2 regions of the Mucilaginibacter sediminis genome follow, and region 1 is predicted to be linked to the other one. Evidence: riboswitches for the same ligand, from Rfam matches in the RefSeq annotation. Region 1 holds a riboswitch; the other holds the start of a gene.

The links. Region 1 has a riboswitch for S-adenosylmethionine ahead of ACFGVS_RS15380 (peroxiredoxin family protein). Riboswitches for the same ligand answer to the same signal wherever they lie in the genome.
Region 2: it holds a riboswitch for S-adenosylmethionine, as region 1 does, so the genes downstream of both, ACFGVS_RS04370 (O-acetylhomoserine aminocarboxypropyltransferase/cysteine synthase family protein) here and ACFGVS_RS15380 (peroxiredoxin family protein) in region 1, are expected to answer to the same signal.

Annotation. Positions count from the first base shown of each region.
Region 1 covers NZ_CP170602.1:3,769,167-3,777,067, reverse strand. Annotated here, with positions in the region: gene ACFGVS_RS15390 (SusD/RagB family nutrient-binding outer membrane lipoprotein) at 1-939, opposite strand, end outside; gene ACFGVS_RS15385 (SusC/RagA family TonB-linked outer membrane protein) at 945-4,127, opposite strand; gene ACFGVS_RS15380 (peroxiredoxin family protein) at 4,556-5,128, opposite strand; SAM riboswitch class I at 5,248-5,361, opposite strand; gene ACFGVS_RS15375 (S-adenosylmethionine decarboxylase family protein) at 5,581-5,934, shown strand; gene ACFGVS_RS15370 (DUF4178 domain-containing protein) at 5,936-7,360, shown strand; gene ACFGVS_RS15365 (hypothetical protein) at 7,360-7,545, shown strand; gene ACFGVS_RS15360 (polyamine aminopropyltransferase) at 7,551-7,901, shown strand, end outside.
Region 2 covers NZ_CP170602.1:1,108,043-1,115,943, reverse strand. Annotated here, with positions in the region: gene ACFGVS_RS04370 (O-acetylhomoserine aminocarboxypropyltransferase/cysteine synthase family protein) at 1-1,283, opposite strand, end outside; SAM riboswitch class I at 1,529-1,639, opposite strand; gene ACFGVS_RS04365 (basic secretory protein-like protein) at 1,924-2,592, opposite strand; gene ACFGVS_RS04360 (M20 family metallo-hydrolase) at 2,713-3,798, shown strand; gene ACFGVS_RS04355 (ZIP family metal transporter) at 3,891-4,607, opposite strand; gene ACFGVS_RS04350 (phosphatase PAP2 family protein) at 4,607-5,170, opposite strand; gene glmM (phosphoglucosamine mutase) at 5,447-6,829, shown strand; gene ACFGVS_RS04340 (cysteine desulfurase family protein) at 7,120-7,901, shown strand, end outside.

The DNA.
Region 1 (7,901 bases):
GCTGGCATCGCCAACCAGCAGGCCGTTGGGTATACCCACGTAAGTTTGCGGTGTGGCATCCTTGGTTTTGCTGGCGTACACCGGCAAGCGCGGATCATTCAGCGCAAACAACTTATCGACAATAGTTTTGCTGATGCGGTAATCGTCGCGGGTATCAAATAAATTGCTGATGGGGTTTTGGTTCGGCGAATCTACATAGGTAAACTGCGCGGTTTCGGTATTGGCGCTTATAAAGCTGCCGCCCTCGGTTTGTATATCGGCCAAAACCTGTTTGGCTTTCGCGGGCTCCCTATCTGCAATCCTTAACGCAATGCGCAGGCGCAACGAGTTGGCAAACTTTTTCCACAAGGCAATATTGTTGCCATAGATAACATCGCCGGCAATGGCTTTTCCTGAGGGGTCAAGCGCGGCTTGGGCGGCTTTTAAATCATCAAGCAGGGCAAAATAAACATCCTTTTGGGTGTCATAAGCCGGGGTGAGGTACTGATCGATATTGGCTGCCTGCTTGTAAGGGATATTGCCGTATGCCTCGGTAAGCAAAGTAAATACCCATGAACGCAATACCAGCGCTACACCTTTGTAGTTGGTATTTCCCTGCGCGTCGCCCAGTTTAATGATCTGGTTAAGGTTAACTATACTTTTTGAATAACCTACCGTCCACAGCTCCTGGAAAGCGCTGTTGCTGTATATATACCTGTCGGGATCGGTATATTGAATTTTGGCCCAGTATTGTACAAACAGCAGGCTGGCGTCCATGTTATTGGCTGTGCCCCAATAGGTATCGGCAGTAACCTTGCTTGCTGCCGTGAGCAGGTAATCGGGCTGTGCCGTTTGCGAGTTGTTAGGGTTCTGGTTGATTTTTACCAAGTCTTTTTTGCACGATGCTGCCGATAACAACAGCGCGCCTGATAATATGAGGGTTATATATTTAAGTTTCATGGTTATTAAAATTTAAGGTTGATGTTAAAGCCTATGTTGCGTACGGTTGGCAGGGTAAGGTCTTCCAGGCCCTGGCCATTGCCGTTGTTAAAGGCAGTTTCAGGATCGATGTTTGGCGCGTTTTTGTGGATTATCCACAAGTTGCGGCCAACCACAGATAAGGTTGCCGATTGCAGGCCAACGCTTTTTACCCAGTTTGAAGGGAAAGTGTAACCCAGTTTAACCTCGCGCAGTTTAATGTACGATGCATCGTAAACAAAAGCTTCATCAACATTGGTAAACCCTTTGTAATATGATTGGGCAGGTAGTATGGTAGTATTGGCAGTACCATCGGCTTTTACGCCTTTAAATATCATACCATCGTTGTACACGGTTACACCTGCGGGCGCGCTGCCGCTTACCTGTACCGCACCTGCTGATGCATTATTGCCCGGATAATAATAGCTGATACCGCCATTTGCCGCCCCGCGCCCCGGCAGGGTTGAGGCCAACACGCCGGTATAGGTACCTGTGCGGTTGGTGTTTGAATAGATAGACCCGCCAAACCTGGCATCAACAAGGAAACCAAGGTTTATGCGTTTGTAGGTAAAGCTGTTATTGATGCTGCCCAGCCAGTTAGGTGTAAATTTGCCCAGGTATTGTTTGGTTGGATTGATAACCGGGGTACCATTGGCGCCTATTACAATTTGCCCGGATGCATCGCGGGTGTAGGCGTTGCCATATAGGGTGCCATAAGGCTGGCCAAGGGCTGCCAATACCTGTACGGTACGGTCGCTTCCTAAAATGATGCTTTGCAGGCGGCCTTCATCATCCAGCTTAACTACTTTACTGCGGTTAAGTGAGTAGTTGGTGGTAATATTCCACGTAAATTCTTTTGATTTGACGGGCGTTAATCCCAATTGTACCTCGATGCCCTTATTGTTGATGCTGCCGCCATTGATCAGTTTTTGGCTGTATCCGGTTGATGGGCTTACATCAACGGTAACAATCTGGTTTATACTATTGGTATTGTAGGCGCTTACGTCCAGGTGAACCCTGTCCTGGAAAAAGCCCAGCTCAAAACCGGCCTCGGCCGATGTGGTGGTTTCCGGTTTCAGCTTGCTGTTTAAATCAACAGTGCCCAGGCTTTGCTGCGGGTTTGAACCAAAAGGAGCGGTGAAATTGTAGTAATTGATGAGTTGGTAAGGGGTTGTTGCCTTACCCACTTTCGACCATCCCCCGCGTAATTTGGCGTAGGTTAAAATGTCGCTTTTAATATCAAGCGCCTCTGATAGTATCAAACTGCCGTTAACCGAAGGGTAAAAGTAGGATAGGTTGGCCGCAGGCAGGGTCGACGACCAATCGTTACGGCCGGTAAGGTTAATAAAGGCGTAGTTTTTAAAACCTATTTGTGCCGATGCAAAGTAGCTGTAAGTTTTAAGCTTGCCATAGTAATTGGATGATACCAGCGGATCGCGCGAGTTACTTAATGTGTACAAGCCCGCTACCGCCAGTTTAGGTGCCACCTGGTCGTTTTGCTCATTTAATATGGTGCTGATGTTGCCACCGCCCAAAACATCTAACGAGAAATCGTTATTCAGCTTTTTAGTGTATTGCAGCCTGGCTTCGGTATTGGTTTCGTTTACCGTGTAAGCGTCTTCTTCGTATGACCCGAATGGGGTGCCGTTGGTTCCGTAAGCTACTTTAATTTTGCGCCTGTCGTTATAATAATCAGTCCCGGTGCGGAAATTGGCCGATAAGCCTTCAATGATCTTATAATTCAGCTCCACACTTCCTATAATGCGGTTTTTGTGTTGCCCTACCGTGTTTTCATAAGCCAGCCAGTAAGGGTTACTATAGTAGCTGTTGTTCCAGTTAAAGGTGTTCCCGTTTGCATCTTTATAATTTTTAAGCTGGCTGATATCAACCTGGCGGCCAAACCATGTAAACTGTAACATGGTGCTGGTTGCACGCCTGCCACCGGCGCCGGGCAGGTTATCGGCGTCGTCTTTAATATAATTGGCAATGGTAGTAACCGTTAATTTAGGGCTAAGCTTGAAGGTGGAGTTTAATAAAAACGAGTTACGGCCCTGCGAGGTGTTAGGAACAATACCCGTTTGGTGCAGGTTATTGTACGACAGGCGGTAGTCGGCCTTATCGCTGCTGCCTGCCAGTGCTACGCCGTTATTTAAGGTAACGCCCGTATTAAAAAAGTTTTTTACATTATCCGGATGGGCTACAAACGGAACAGCCTGGCCGTTGGAGTAAAACTGCGGAATAAGCGATCCATCCAAAGCGGGGCCCCAGCTTTCGTCAACGCCATCGTTAACGCCGCCGCCTTTGCCGTCTACATAGCTAAACTTGCCGTTTGATCCCTGTCCGTATTCGTTCTGGTAATCGGGCAGAATGTTTACGGTAGAGAAGCTGGTGTTGGAGTTGATGGTAACGCCAAGCCCTTTTGTGCCTTTACCTGTTTTGGTTTTAATGAGGATAACACCCGCCGCGGCCCGGTAGCCGTAAAGTGCCGCCGCGTTTGGCCCCTTAAGCACACTTACCGATTCGATATCCTCGGAGTTAAGATCGGCTATGGCGTTGGCAAAATCCCTTGAACCATTGGTGCCTAAAAACTGGCTGTTATCTACAATGACGCCATCAACCACAAATAAAGGTTGATTGTTGTTTCCTATCGAGGTTTCGCCACGGATAATGATGCGCGACGAACCCATATCCCCCTGGCTGTTGGTAACCTGTACACCGGCAATTTTACCTGCCAGCGCATTCACCAGGTTGGTTTCCTTAGCCTCCGAGATATCTTTTGATTTTAAACCCTGAACCGAATAGCCCAAGGTCTTTTTATCTTTTGAGATATTGAGCGCTGTTATCACCACCTCGTTAAGCGAGTTGGGGGCATCCTGCAGCACAATTTGCAGGTTGGTTTCGGCTTGTTTAACCGTAATTTCCTGCGTTGCAAAACCGAGATAGGACACTTTAAGCACATCGTTAATATTGGCGTTCAGGCTGAATTTGCCGTTGGTGTCGGTTTGTGCACCATTGGTGGTGCCTTTAACAGCTACACTTACACCGGGTAGGGGCAAGCCATCGGATTTAGCGGTTACCGTACCGCTTATTTTAACAGATTGCGCTGCAACTGTTTGGATGAGAAAAAAAGGCAACAGGATTGCCAGTAAAAATTTGTAGTTTTTTAACATGATAGTTAATGATTAATAGTTTTTATTGCCAGTACAGCAAAGCCAGCCAACAATATTTTGGGCATAGCAATGCCCGCTGTTGAATTTATAGTACCGGTAAATGATTGTTGATTGTATTGGTTATAAGCAGAGGCGGCCAGCTGCAGCAGGGGACCCAGGGCTAATAACCGTTGCTGTTATTTAACAGCAACAACGCATACCCTGCATATACAGGTAAACAGAAGCGGAGAAGAACGGTACGAATTTACTGGCAGGGAATACGCTTGGAAAAGGTGTTCTTGTTGTTTTCATAACAATTTGATATATAGATAGTAGTTTGGGCAATTTAATATTAAGAGTGTCCTGAACATCGATTGCCGGGTAATTAACATCACAAACAGATTTGATGAACCTAAATCAATTTAGCTTTTAGCATTCTGCTTTAAGCTTTAGTTTACAGATGCAGTTTTATTGTTCACCAATGCATCAACTACTTTTAGCATCGATGCAAACTCCTGGGTATCATAAAGGCGGGTGAGGTATACAATTTTGCCGTCTTTATCAATAACCACGTTGCGGGTTACACCACTTTTTTTGTTGGCAAATCGACCAAAAATATCAGCACCAGGATCAAGCGCCAGCGGGTAGCTGATATTCATTTCCTGCTGAAAATGCTGCACTTTTTCAAGCGGCTCATCCCTGTCGACCCCGATAAGTACCAGGCCTTTGTTTTTATAGGCCTGCCATACATCTTTTTCAAGGTGGGGCATTTCCTGGCGGCATACGCTACACCAGCTGGCGGTAAATTGTAGGATAACTACCTTACCCCGAAGCTGTTTTAATGAAGTTTGGGTGCCATCGGCAAGCACCAGTTTAAAATCGTCGGGAGCCTGATCGCCGGTTTTAACGATATAACCGCGATCAGTTGATACGGGTAGGGGAGCCGGCGTTACGGTTTGCGCCCCGGCCAAATAGCCGCTTATTAATAATGAGCAGGTGATGAGTAGCTGTTTAATTTTCATAACGTAAATTTTTAACTGCATTTAATGCAGGATTAAAAGCGCTGAAACTTAATTAAACAAGAAATTTGGACGATAACGATATGATGAGTGCAGCTATAAAGCTGCCGGTAACGTAACATACATTATCTTTTCCGCGAATTAATAGCGGACAGGAATTAGCACCTTTATAACAATTGGGCTTACAGGTTGCTAAGACATCATAGGGCCTTTCCCTCCGTCTTTCTTGATAATTAAATTAAAGAACTGTTTGATGATGCAAATGTATAATATATATCTACTAAATACATAGACATTATATAATTTAATTGTCATGAAATGGGAAGGGGGGAACGCCGGTTTTGAACGCTAGTCACGACTCACCCCGGCGAGGCTCCGCCATACTTGTTTTTCGCCTCGCCCATATTCCCATCAAATAATTTTTATATATTTATTCCCGAAAATGAATAACCTTGATGCCTTATAAACCCGGATTACATTTATTATCTGAATTCAGTACCGATAAACCTAACCTGTTACAATCAAGTGCGGCCTGCAGGCAGTTGTTTAATCAGCTCATCGATACCTATCAGCTAACCAAAGTTGGCGAAGTTTACCACGATTTTGATGGCGGCGGCTTTACGGCTGTGGTCTGCTTAACCGAATCGCATATGTCTATCCATACCTGGCCAGAGTATGGTATGGCCACTTTTGATGTGTTTTTATCCAACTATCAAAAACAGAACGACGATAAGGCACGCGCTATTTACCAGGGTGTTATCGCTTTTTTTGAAGGCGTGGAAATACAGAAAAACGAAGTAAAAAGGTAATATGGCAGCTACACTAAACCCCAAAGCGTTCCCTTTTTCGAGCGAAATAACCTGCCCCGGTTGCCAGCACAGTATTACTTTGTATGATCAGATAGGCTGTGAGGCTGTAGTTTGCCCGCAATGCCGGTCTTACCTGCTTTTTAATGATGCGGGCAGGCCTTATGTTGAGCAGAAAATTCACGTTTTAAAATTTAAGCCTGTTATGCCGTTAGGCACTACAGGTACATTAAAAGGTGTGGAGTACAAGCTGATTGCCTACCTGGAAAAGAAGGAGGGGGCAACCCGGTATGAGTGGCGCGAATACATGCTATACAATTATGCCAAAGGCTATGCCTTTCTATCGGAGTATGATGGCCACTGGAGCCTGATAGCCGGCGCCAATTTTTACCCCGATTTGGCAAGTGTAAATTGTATTTATGGCAACGAGGCCGAATATGAAGGCAATACCTATCTTAAATATAACGCTTACAGCCCGGTTATAACGGCCATGATAGGTGAGTTCGACTGGGATATATCCGCCGAAAAATTAAGAGCTAAAGAGTTCATAGATCCGCCTTATATGCTCACCAGCGAGGAAAACATCAAAAAGTATGTTACCGATTGGTACCTGGGCGAATACCTGGAAGAGGCGGAAATAGCGGCGGCTTTTAATATACCTGTTGAAAGCCTTCCCGAAAAAATTGGTATTGGTGCAAACCAGCCATCAAAATACAAAGCCAGGTGGCTGGCCGCTTATAAAATAAGCGGCATTGCCGCATTAGCGTTCCTGCTGGTGCAGCTTTCTGTTATTTGGCTTAGGCCCGAAAAGGTATTACTATCTGATACTTATGCATTAGCTATGCCTCCCCATGTGCCGGATACGTCAAAACATGTAAGCACCGCGCTTGATTCTTTAAGAAACCGCACAGCGCCTGCGCCGGCCGATTCCTTAAACTCCTTTGCCCCTGATGCTAATGGCAATTATGAGTTTAAGTCCTTTAAAACCCCCACATTTATCATACCTGATGGACCTGTACCTTTAGAGTTTGAGTTGAACTCGCAGGTTGATAACAACTGGCTGTCGGCAACGGTGGAGCTGGTAAGCGAAAAGGACAACCAAACCTGGAGCATATCAAAGGATATTGAGTATTATCATGGTTATGAGGACGGCGAAAGCTGGTCGGAAGGGTCATATACACAAACTGTGCTTTTGTCAGAAATTCCTGCCGGTAAGTACCACATCAACATTTATCCTTATGCAGGCACAAGGGATGTTTCATCGCTGTTTATTAAGGTTACCGAAAGTGTTACCCTATGGCGCAATGTATTGGTTACGCTGCTGCTGCTTTGCCTTTATCCCTTATACTGCTGGTACCGGATGCGCAAATTTGAAACAAACCGCTGGATGAACAGCGATTTTTCACCCTATCAAAAAGATGACGAATAATGAAAACAGGAGCCATAGGATCAAACGCAATATACATAGCCATTGTGGCCGCCATTGTAGGCTATTATTCATATGCCGCTTTTGATGGCCTGGCCTTTTGGCAAAGTAACGATGTGCAACGCAACGCCAGCTACAACGGCACCGTAGCGCACTCGGGATACGGGGTTAGGTTTTATCATAAATAATAGTCATGAACAAAAAACTTCCCGTTCTTTTACTCGTATCGGTTTTTATTATCGCCACCTGCGGGCTTATTTATGAGCTGATAGCGGGCACACTGGCCAGCTACCTGCTGGGCGATTCGGTTACCCAGTTTTCTACCATTATCGGGGTTTACCTTTTTTCGATGGGGCTGGGTTCATGGGTATCCAAATACTTTGATAAAAACCTGCTGGCCTGGTTTATCCGTATCGAAATACTGGTTGGCCTGGTGGGCGGTACAAGCTCATCTATCCTGTTCCTTGTTTTTGAAAGTGTAAGTTCGTTCCGTATTATATTATACGGACTGATATCCCTTACCGGCATCCTTGTAGGGCTGGAA
Region 2 (7,901 bases), 2.7 Mb from region 1:
AATGCCTGTTCAAAATCTGCTTTTATATCGTCAATATGCTCAATACCAACCGCTACCCTTAACGATGTTGGAGTAACGCCTGCCGAAAGCTGTTCTTCATCTGATAGCTGCTGATGTGTTGTTGCCGATGGCTGAATGATCAATGTTTTAGCATCGCCCACATTGGCCAGGTGGCTTACCAGCTTCAGGTTATCAATTAATTTACCCGCTGCTTCTTTATCGCCATCAATCTCGAAAGACAACACCGCTCCGAAACCATTTTTCAGGTATTTTTTTGCTAATTCGTGGTACGGGGATGATGCTAATCCCGGATAGTTTACTGATGCTACCTGCGGATGCTGATCAAGCCATTTGGCCAGTTCCAATGTATTATCCACATGGCGTTGCACCCGCAATGATAGTGTTTCCAATCCCTGGATGTTGAGCCATGAGTTAAACGGCGATTGCGAAGGGCCAAAATCGCGCAAGCCTTCTACACGTGCACGAATAATAAACTGAATGTTGCCAAACGGACCGCCAATGCCAAACACATCTGCAAAAACCAACCCGTGGTAACCTTCGGATGGCTCGGTAAACTGCGGAAACTTTCCGTTGCCCCAGTTATAAGTGCCGCCATCAATAATAACACCGCCAATGCTGGTACCATGGCCGCCAATCCATTTGGTGGTTGATTGTACTACTACGCTTGCGCCATGCTCCAACGGACGGAATAAATAGCCGCCTGCTCCAAAAGTATTATCTACAATAAGCGGCAAGTCGTATTTTTTTGCCAGCGCGCCAACTTTATCAAAATCGGCAATTGTAAAACCAGGGTTACCTATAGTTTCCAGGTAAATGGCTTTGGTTTTATCATCTATTAAAGCTTCAAGGCTTTCGGCGGTATCGTCTTTGGCAAAACGCACATCAATGCCCAAACGTTTAAAGGCTACTTTAAACTGGTTGTAAGTGCCGCCATATAAGAATGGCGAGCTCACAAAATTATCGCCAACCTGTAATATATTATTTAACGCTATAAACTGGGAAGCCTGGCCCGATGCAGTGGCCAAAGCCGCAACACCACCTTCTAAAGCGGCAATGCGTTTTTCAAACACATCCGTAGTGGGGTTCATTAAGCGGGTATAAATATTGCCAAACTCTTTTAGTGCAAACAGGTTGGCACCATGCTCGGCACTTTTAAATACGTACGAAGTAGTTTGGTAAAGCGGTACCGCGCGTGAGCCTGTAGTAGGATCAACTTCCTGGCCGGCGTGTAATTGTAAGGTTTCGAATTTTAAGGCTGACATAGTTGTAGATTTTGAAAGGTTATAATTAAATTTTGTTGTTTAGATGGATTTTAGCAAGCTGATAAAATGTTTACCAGTTTTACAACACGTATGTTTTCAGGGATTGAAAAAAGGGACGTATTAAACATCAACAGCAGCAACACATACAAATATTGCCGATAGAAGGGCTAATATGTTGCATGTTACCGTTTTGGGTATTAAAAATGTTGCTTTTAGTAATTGTATTAAAACTTTTCATGGCTATAAATTTATATCCCCCGGTGTTATTTGCCGGGACAGGAATTGGCACCTTCTCCAAAATTGAAGGGTTGCCAGCGGGTCAGTGAGCCTGATCTCTCGCCGCTTCTTTATAAATCAATACCCGAACTATGCGGAGAATTGATTGACTATGGTATTGCTACCAAATAATGCTTCAAAGATAAGCGGATATTTATTTAAATACCAAATTTTATTTTTATTAAAAGGTGAAAGGGTAGATGTTACTTACCCTTTCGCCTGCTTAAACAACCTGTATATGCAAATGTTTTTTTAAACGGGAGTTTGTCGAATTAAGGAATTATTTAAATTTTCAAAATTCTGGAAATTCAAATAATTCGACAAATTCCGGTTTAGACAGAGGTTCATTCTGTTAATTCTGATTTCAGACAGTTGGGTTTGCTGAATAATCTTTCCAAAGTTCATCCAGCGTTTTGCCGGTTTGCTGTTTCCAGGTATCGTCGGTAAAAGTATGGTCGCGCATTTTGCCATCGAAAGTTTTCACAATTCCAGGCTTGCTTTTTTCCAGCCACGCCAGGAAACGCGCGGTAACGCGGTAACTGTTATCATAATTTTGAGTGGTCTTGTATGCCGGTAACGACCAGTTTGCTGCCGGATTATTAACGCCAAATTTAAACCGGGCATAATCGGCAATACCTTCTGTTAACCAGCCCGGGCCGGTGCTTTGGCCATAATCCTGTACAATGTGCATTACTTCGTGAGTTACTACATCAATGTCTTCCGGGCGTTGGTGCATCCAGCGCGAACTTATGGTAACAATGCCGTTTGCAGTTTCGGCAACGCCTTTGTAGCTGGTATCTATAATCATGGTAACTGCTTTCAGTGTTTTTTTGTTGTAGGCATTTGCCAGCTCAGGATATACTTTATAAAACGTGTTTATCAGTTTGGTTTTCAATGCGGTATCAAGCGTATTATCATAGTTGATAAAGGTAAGCTTGTAACCGTTTTTGTTGTAGTTACTGGTTTGCTGGGCATAGGAAGTGCCTGCCATCAGCATTAAAAACAGGATAGATAAGATTGATGTTTTTTTCATTGTTTTGGATAAATAGATTGAATTTCAAAACTACAATTTTAATTTAAACCCGAATATTAATACCATTCGTTTATCAGTATCGTTACATAAAAAGTTATTAATTTTGCCCGCATAACATTCATGGGAATTATCCCGACATCTATGACCGATAGCAACAATTTATACCAGTTGGCAGTTACATTATTGCAGCAGCTGATATCTATACCATCATTCAGTAAAGAAGAAGACCGCACCGCAGATCTGATTAACGAGTTTTTACAACAACACGGTGTAACCACCCATCGCAAGCTTAACAATATCTGGGCCTGGAACAGGCATTTTGATCCGGCAAAGCCAACAATACTGCTCAACTCACATCACGATACCGTGAAACCTAACTCTGGTTACACACGCGACCCATATGATGCCAGGATTGAAGATGGTAAGCTATTTGGCCTGGGCAGCAATGATGCCGGCGGGTGCCTGGTATCGTTGATAGTGGTATTTCTTTATTTTCATGACAGGGAAAACCTGAAATATAATTTTTGCCTGGCGACCACTGCCGAAGAGGAGATCTCTGGCGTAAACGGACTTGAATTGATTATCCCCGAACTGGGTAAGCTTGATTTCGGAATAGTAGGCGAGCCTACACTAATGCAGCTGGCCATTGCCGAACGTGGTTTAATGGTGCTGGATTGTACCGCTCATGGCCGAGCCGGCCATGCAGCCCGCGAAGAAGGTGATAACGCTATCTATAAAGCGCTAACAGATATTGAGTGGTTCCGCAGCTTTAAGTTCCCTAAAGAATCGGAAGTTTTTGGGCCGATCAAAATGTCGGTTACTATTATCAACGCAGGTTCGCAGCATAATGTGGTGCCGGCAAGTTGTGTGTTTACTGTTGATGTTCGGGTTACCGATGCCTACCGAAATGAGGAGGTTCTGGAAATCATCCGCCAGCATGTAAGCTGCGATGTAAAGCCAAGATCTATCCGCTTAAAACCATCATCAATTCCCAAAGAGCATGCTATTGTGCAGGCAGGTTTAGCTTTGGGCCGTACAACTTATGGCTCTCCAACTACTTCAGATCAGTCGTTGCTGGATATCCCATCCGTCAAAGTTGGCCCTGGCGATTCGGCAAGGTCACACACCGCTGATGAGTTTGTATATATAGATGAGATAAAGGAGGGGATTGAATTGTATATCAAAATGTTAAAGAGCATTAATTAACCCCTAAGCCCCTTAACCCCCTGAAGGGGGAACTTTTTGAATTACTAATTTGAATTTTCAACTATGGTTCCCCCTTTAGGGGGTTAGGGGGCTTAATCGGTTAGGGAGCTTCCGGCCAACGCAATAGCGACACCCAAAAGCACAGCCCCCATTTTTCGTAAATTGAATTTATGATCGGCACTTGATTCAAATAAAATTGTGGTGGATATGTGCAGGAATATACCAATAACCATACCCATTATCCGGTTAAAGTAATGCTGCAGGTTACCAATGTTGCCGGTGCTTAATGTATTGCTAAAAAAGTATCCGGCCGGCGCCATTACGGCAAATAACAAAATGAAAAACACGGTTTTATTACGGCCTTGCTTGTTGGTAAGCAGCACGGTGCCTAAAGCAAATGCGGCCGGTATATGGTGCAATGCTATGCCATAAACCAACTGATCCTGGTTACCTTGCGCCAATGGCATGCCCTCTAAAAAAGCGTGCAGGCAAAGGCTTACCATAATACCTACCGGAAAAACCACCAGGTCGTGCTGGTGTTTGTGCATGTGGCCATGCTCAATGCCGTCAGAAAATAGCTCTAAAACAATCTGGAAAAGAAACCCGATCAGGATAAATACGCCCACATAATTATCATTGCCGTGGTAAGCATCAGGTATTAAATGCAAAACGGTTATGCCAAACAGGTATGCCCCGCTGAAAGACAACACAAGCTTGAGCATTTTATGATTATCGCCCCTGAATAAAAAAACAGATAAACCACCAAATGAGGCGCTTAAAAACAATAGTAAAACTTTCCAGATCTCCATTAAAAGGCAGGTTGTATTCTTTTAAAAATAAAGGCAAACAGCATCCCTACAAGCGAGCCATAAATAGCCCCGCAAATTACATCAACAGGAAAATGCACTCCCACATACACCTGGGCAAATGACACCAGCGCGGCCCAAAAAATTGCAGCAAACCATACCCAGCGCCATTTTTTGCCAAAAACAAGGCATAAAAATATAGCCATGGCAAAATGATCTGTTGCATGGGTTGACGGGAAGCTGTAACCCGTACCGCATGGAATGCGGTTAATATCGGTTAAACCAACTACCGGATCGCGGCAGGGGCGAAGCCTTTGTACCTGGTGCTTGATGAGCGTAGCGCTCGTAAAATCGGCAAAGCCAGCAGTTGTTGCTAACAGGACGATGATTATAGCGCCCACTTTTTTATATCGCCATAAAGAAAAAACAATAATGAAAATATACAGCGGAATCCAGAATTTAGGATTACGAAACCAGGGCATAACCAGATCAAAGAACGGATTAGTCAGGTCGTGGTTGATGAAATAAAATAAATGCCGGTCGAGTTGTAAGATGTAATCAGGCATTGATGAATTTTATAGTAAAGCCCCAAAGTTATCAAATACTTTAAACAAGTTTTATAGCAGGCGGCTAATTACAGATAAAAGACTCATGTTTTACCAGCTATATACAGATAAAAGCTAAACGGCGTTACCTATGGTAAAAGAAGCAAATAGTTATAAAATAGTTTTTTGAAGTTGTTTGAGGCCTTTTTTACTGAGCAAACGTTTGCAGAAAAATATAAATTGTACAAGCCTGTCGTTTAAATATTTTACTTTTGTCCAACAAAAACAAATACAATTTTGACACTTATAAAATCAATTTCGGGGATACGCGGTACCATTGGTGGTGCCGCCGGCGATGGTTTAACACCGCTGGATATTGTAAAATTTACGTCGGCTTATGGCTCCTGGGCAGTAGAAAAATCGGGAATCAAAAAAATTGTGATAGGCCGCGATGCCCGCATATCGGGCGCCATGGTTAATAACCTGGTAATAGGTACCTTACAAGGCCTTGGCATAGATGTAATTGACCTTGGCCTTTCAACCACGCCAACTGTTGAAGTTGCAGTTACAGGCGAGCAGGCAGCAGGCGGCATTATTTTAACCGCAAGCCACAACCCTAAACAATGGAACGCGCTTAAACTGCTTAATGCCGATGGTGAATTTATAAGCGATGCGGATGGTAAAGAAGTGCTGGAAATTGCCGAAAACAGCGATTTTACGTACGCTGATGTGAACGATCTTGGTAAAGTTACGATGGACGATAGCTGGCTTCAAAAACATATAGACCTTGTACTGGCTTTGCCACTGGTTGATGTGGAAGCTATAAAGAAGGCCGATTTTAATATTGTAATTGATTGTGTAAATTCTACCGGAGGTATTTTTGTACCTGCCTTGCTAAAAGCATTGGGGGTAAATACCGTTCACGAATTGTATTGCGAGCCCGACGGTAATTTTCCGCATAACCCGGAACCGTTGCCGGAAAACCTGACAGCTTTGTCAAAAGAAGTATTAAATAAACGCGCCCATTTGGGGATAGCTGTCGACCCTGATGTTGACCGCCTTTGCTTTGTTTGCGAGGATGGCAACATGTTTGGCGAGGAATATACGCTGGTTGCAGTGGCCGATTATGTGCTGCAGAATAATTTGGGCAATACGGTATCCAACCTGTCATCAACCCGCGCGTTGCGCGATGTTACCGAAACTGCCGGCGGCGAATACCACGCATCGGCAGTAGGAGAGGTGAACGTGGTTAACAAAATGAAATCGGTTAATGCTGTTATTGGCGGTGAAGGTAATGGCGGCATTATTTATCCCGAAATACATTATGGCCGCGATGCTTTAGTGGGTATCGCCTTGTTTTTAACCCACCTGGCTAAATACGGCCAATCGGTTTCAAACCTGCGCCGGTCATATCCCGGTTATTTTATTTCGAAAAATAAGATCACTTTAACCCCCGAAATGGACATTGATGCCCTTTTGAGTAAGGTTGAAGAAAAATATATGAAGCAACCGCACTCAACAATTGACGGTTTGAAAATAGAATTTGATAAAGAATGGGTACATTTGCGTCGTTCAAATACTGAACCGATTATCCGTATTTACTCCGAGGGCAATTCAGAAACGGTTGCAAACGGGCTGGCAAATAAGATAATCGCTGATATTAAAGAGATTTTGAATTAATTTTTGGATTATTGATTTAATGAATTATTGAGTTAGGCATTAACCGAATCATTAAGTTTGAATTAATTATTGAGTTATTGAATTACTGAATTATTGATTGAAGAATCAGTTTAATTCATTGATTACGATAACGATGTGTGTTAATTCCAATCATTAAGTCTTAATTTAATAAAGAGTTTTTACAAGTTAACTGACCCATTTGTTGCATTATCGGATTAATGAATTGTTGATCGAAGGATCAGTTTAATTCAATAAATCAGTAATTCAATAAATCAATAATTACTATAACGATGCGTGTTTATTTTGATAATGCTGCTACTACGCCGCTTGACCCTGAAGTTTTAAAAGAAATGTATAAAGTGATGGAAAACCATTATGGTAACCCATCGTCGATCCATTCACACGGCAGGGAGGCACGCACGCTTATCGAAAAATCGCGCAAAACCATAGCCGGGTTGCTGCATACTTCGCCTGCCGAGATATTTTTTACATCAAGCGGTACCGAAGCCGATAATACCGCTATCCGCTGCGGCATAATTGATCATAACATTACCCACGCCATAACCAGCCACATCGAGCACCATGCCGTATTACATACGCTGGAGGCCATGGAAAAATCGGGTATCATCAAATTAAGTTTTGTTAATATTGATAGTAAAGGCAATGTAGATTACGATCACCTGGAAACTTTACTAAAAGACAATGCCAGGAGTTTTGTATCTATTATGCACGCTAACAACGAGATTGGCACCCTATCGGATATGAACCGCATTGGCGACCTTTGCGAGGCTTATAACGCCATTTATCATTGCGATACGGTACAAACCATGGGACACTACCAGCATGACCTGAGCAAGCTTAAAACTCATTTTTTGGTTTGCGCCGGTCATAAACTGCATGGACCTAAAGGTGTTGGATTTTTACACATTAACCACCGCATTAAAATAAAGCCTTTAATATATGGCGGCTCGCAGGAGCGCAACATGCGTGGCGGTACCGAAAATATTTACGGAATTGTTGGCCTGGCAAAAGCTTTGGAGTTGGCTTATGCCGAAATGGAGCAACACCAGGC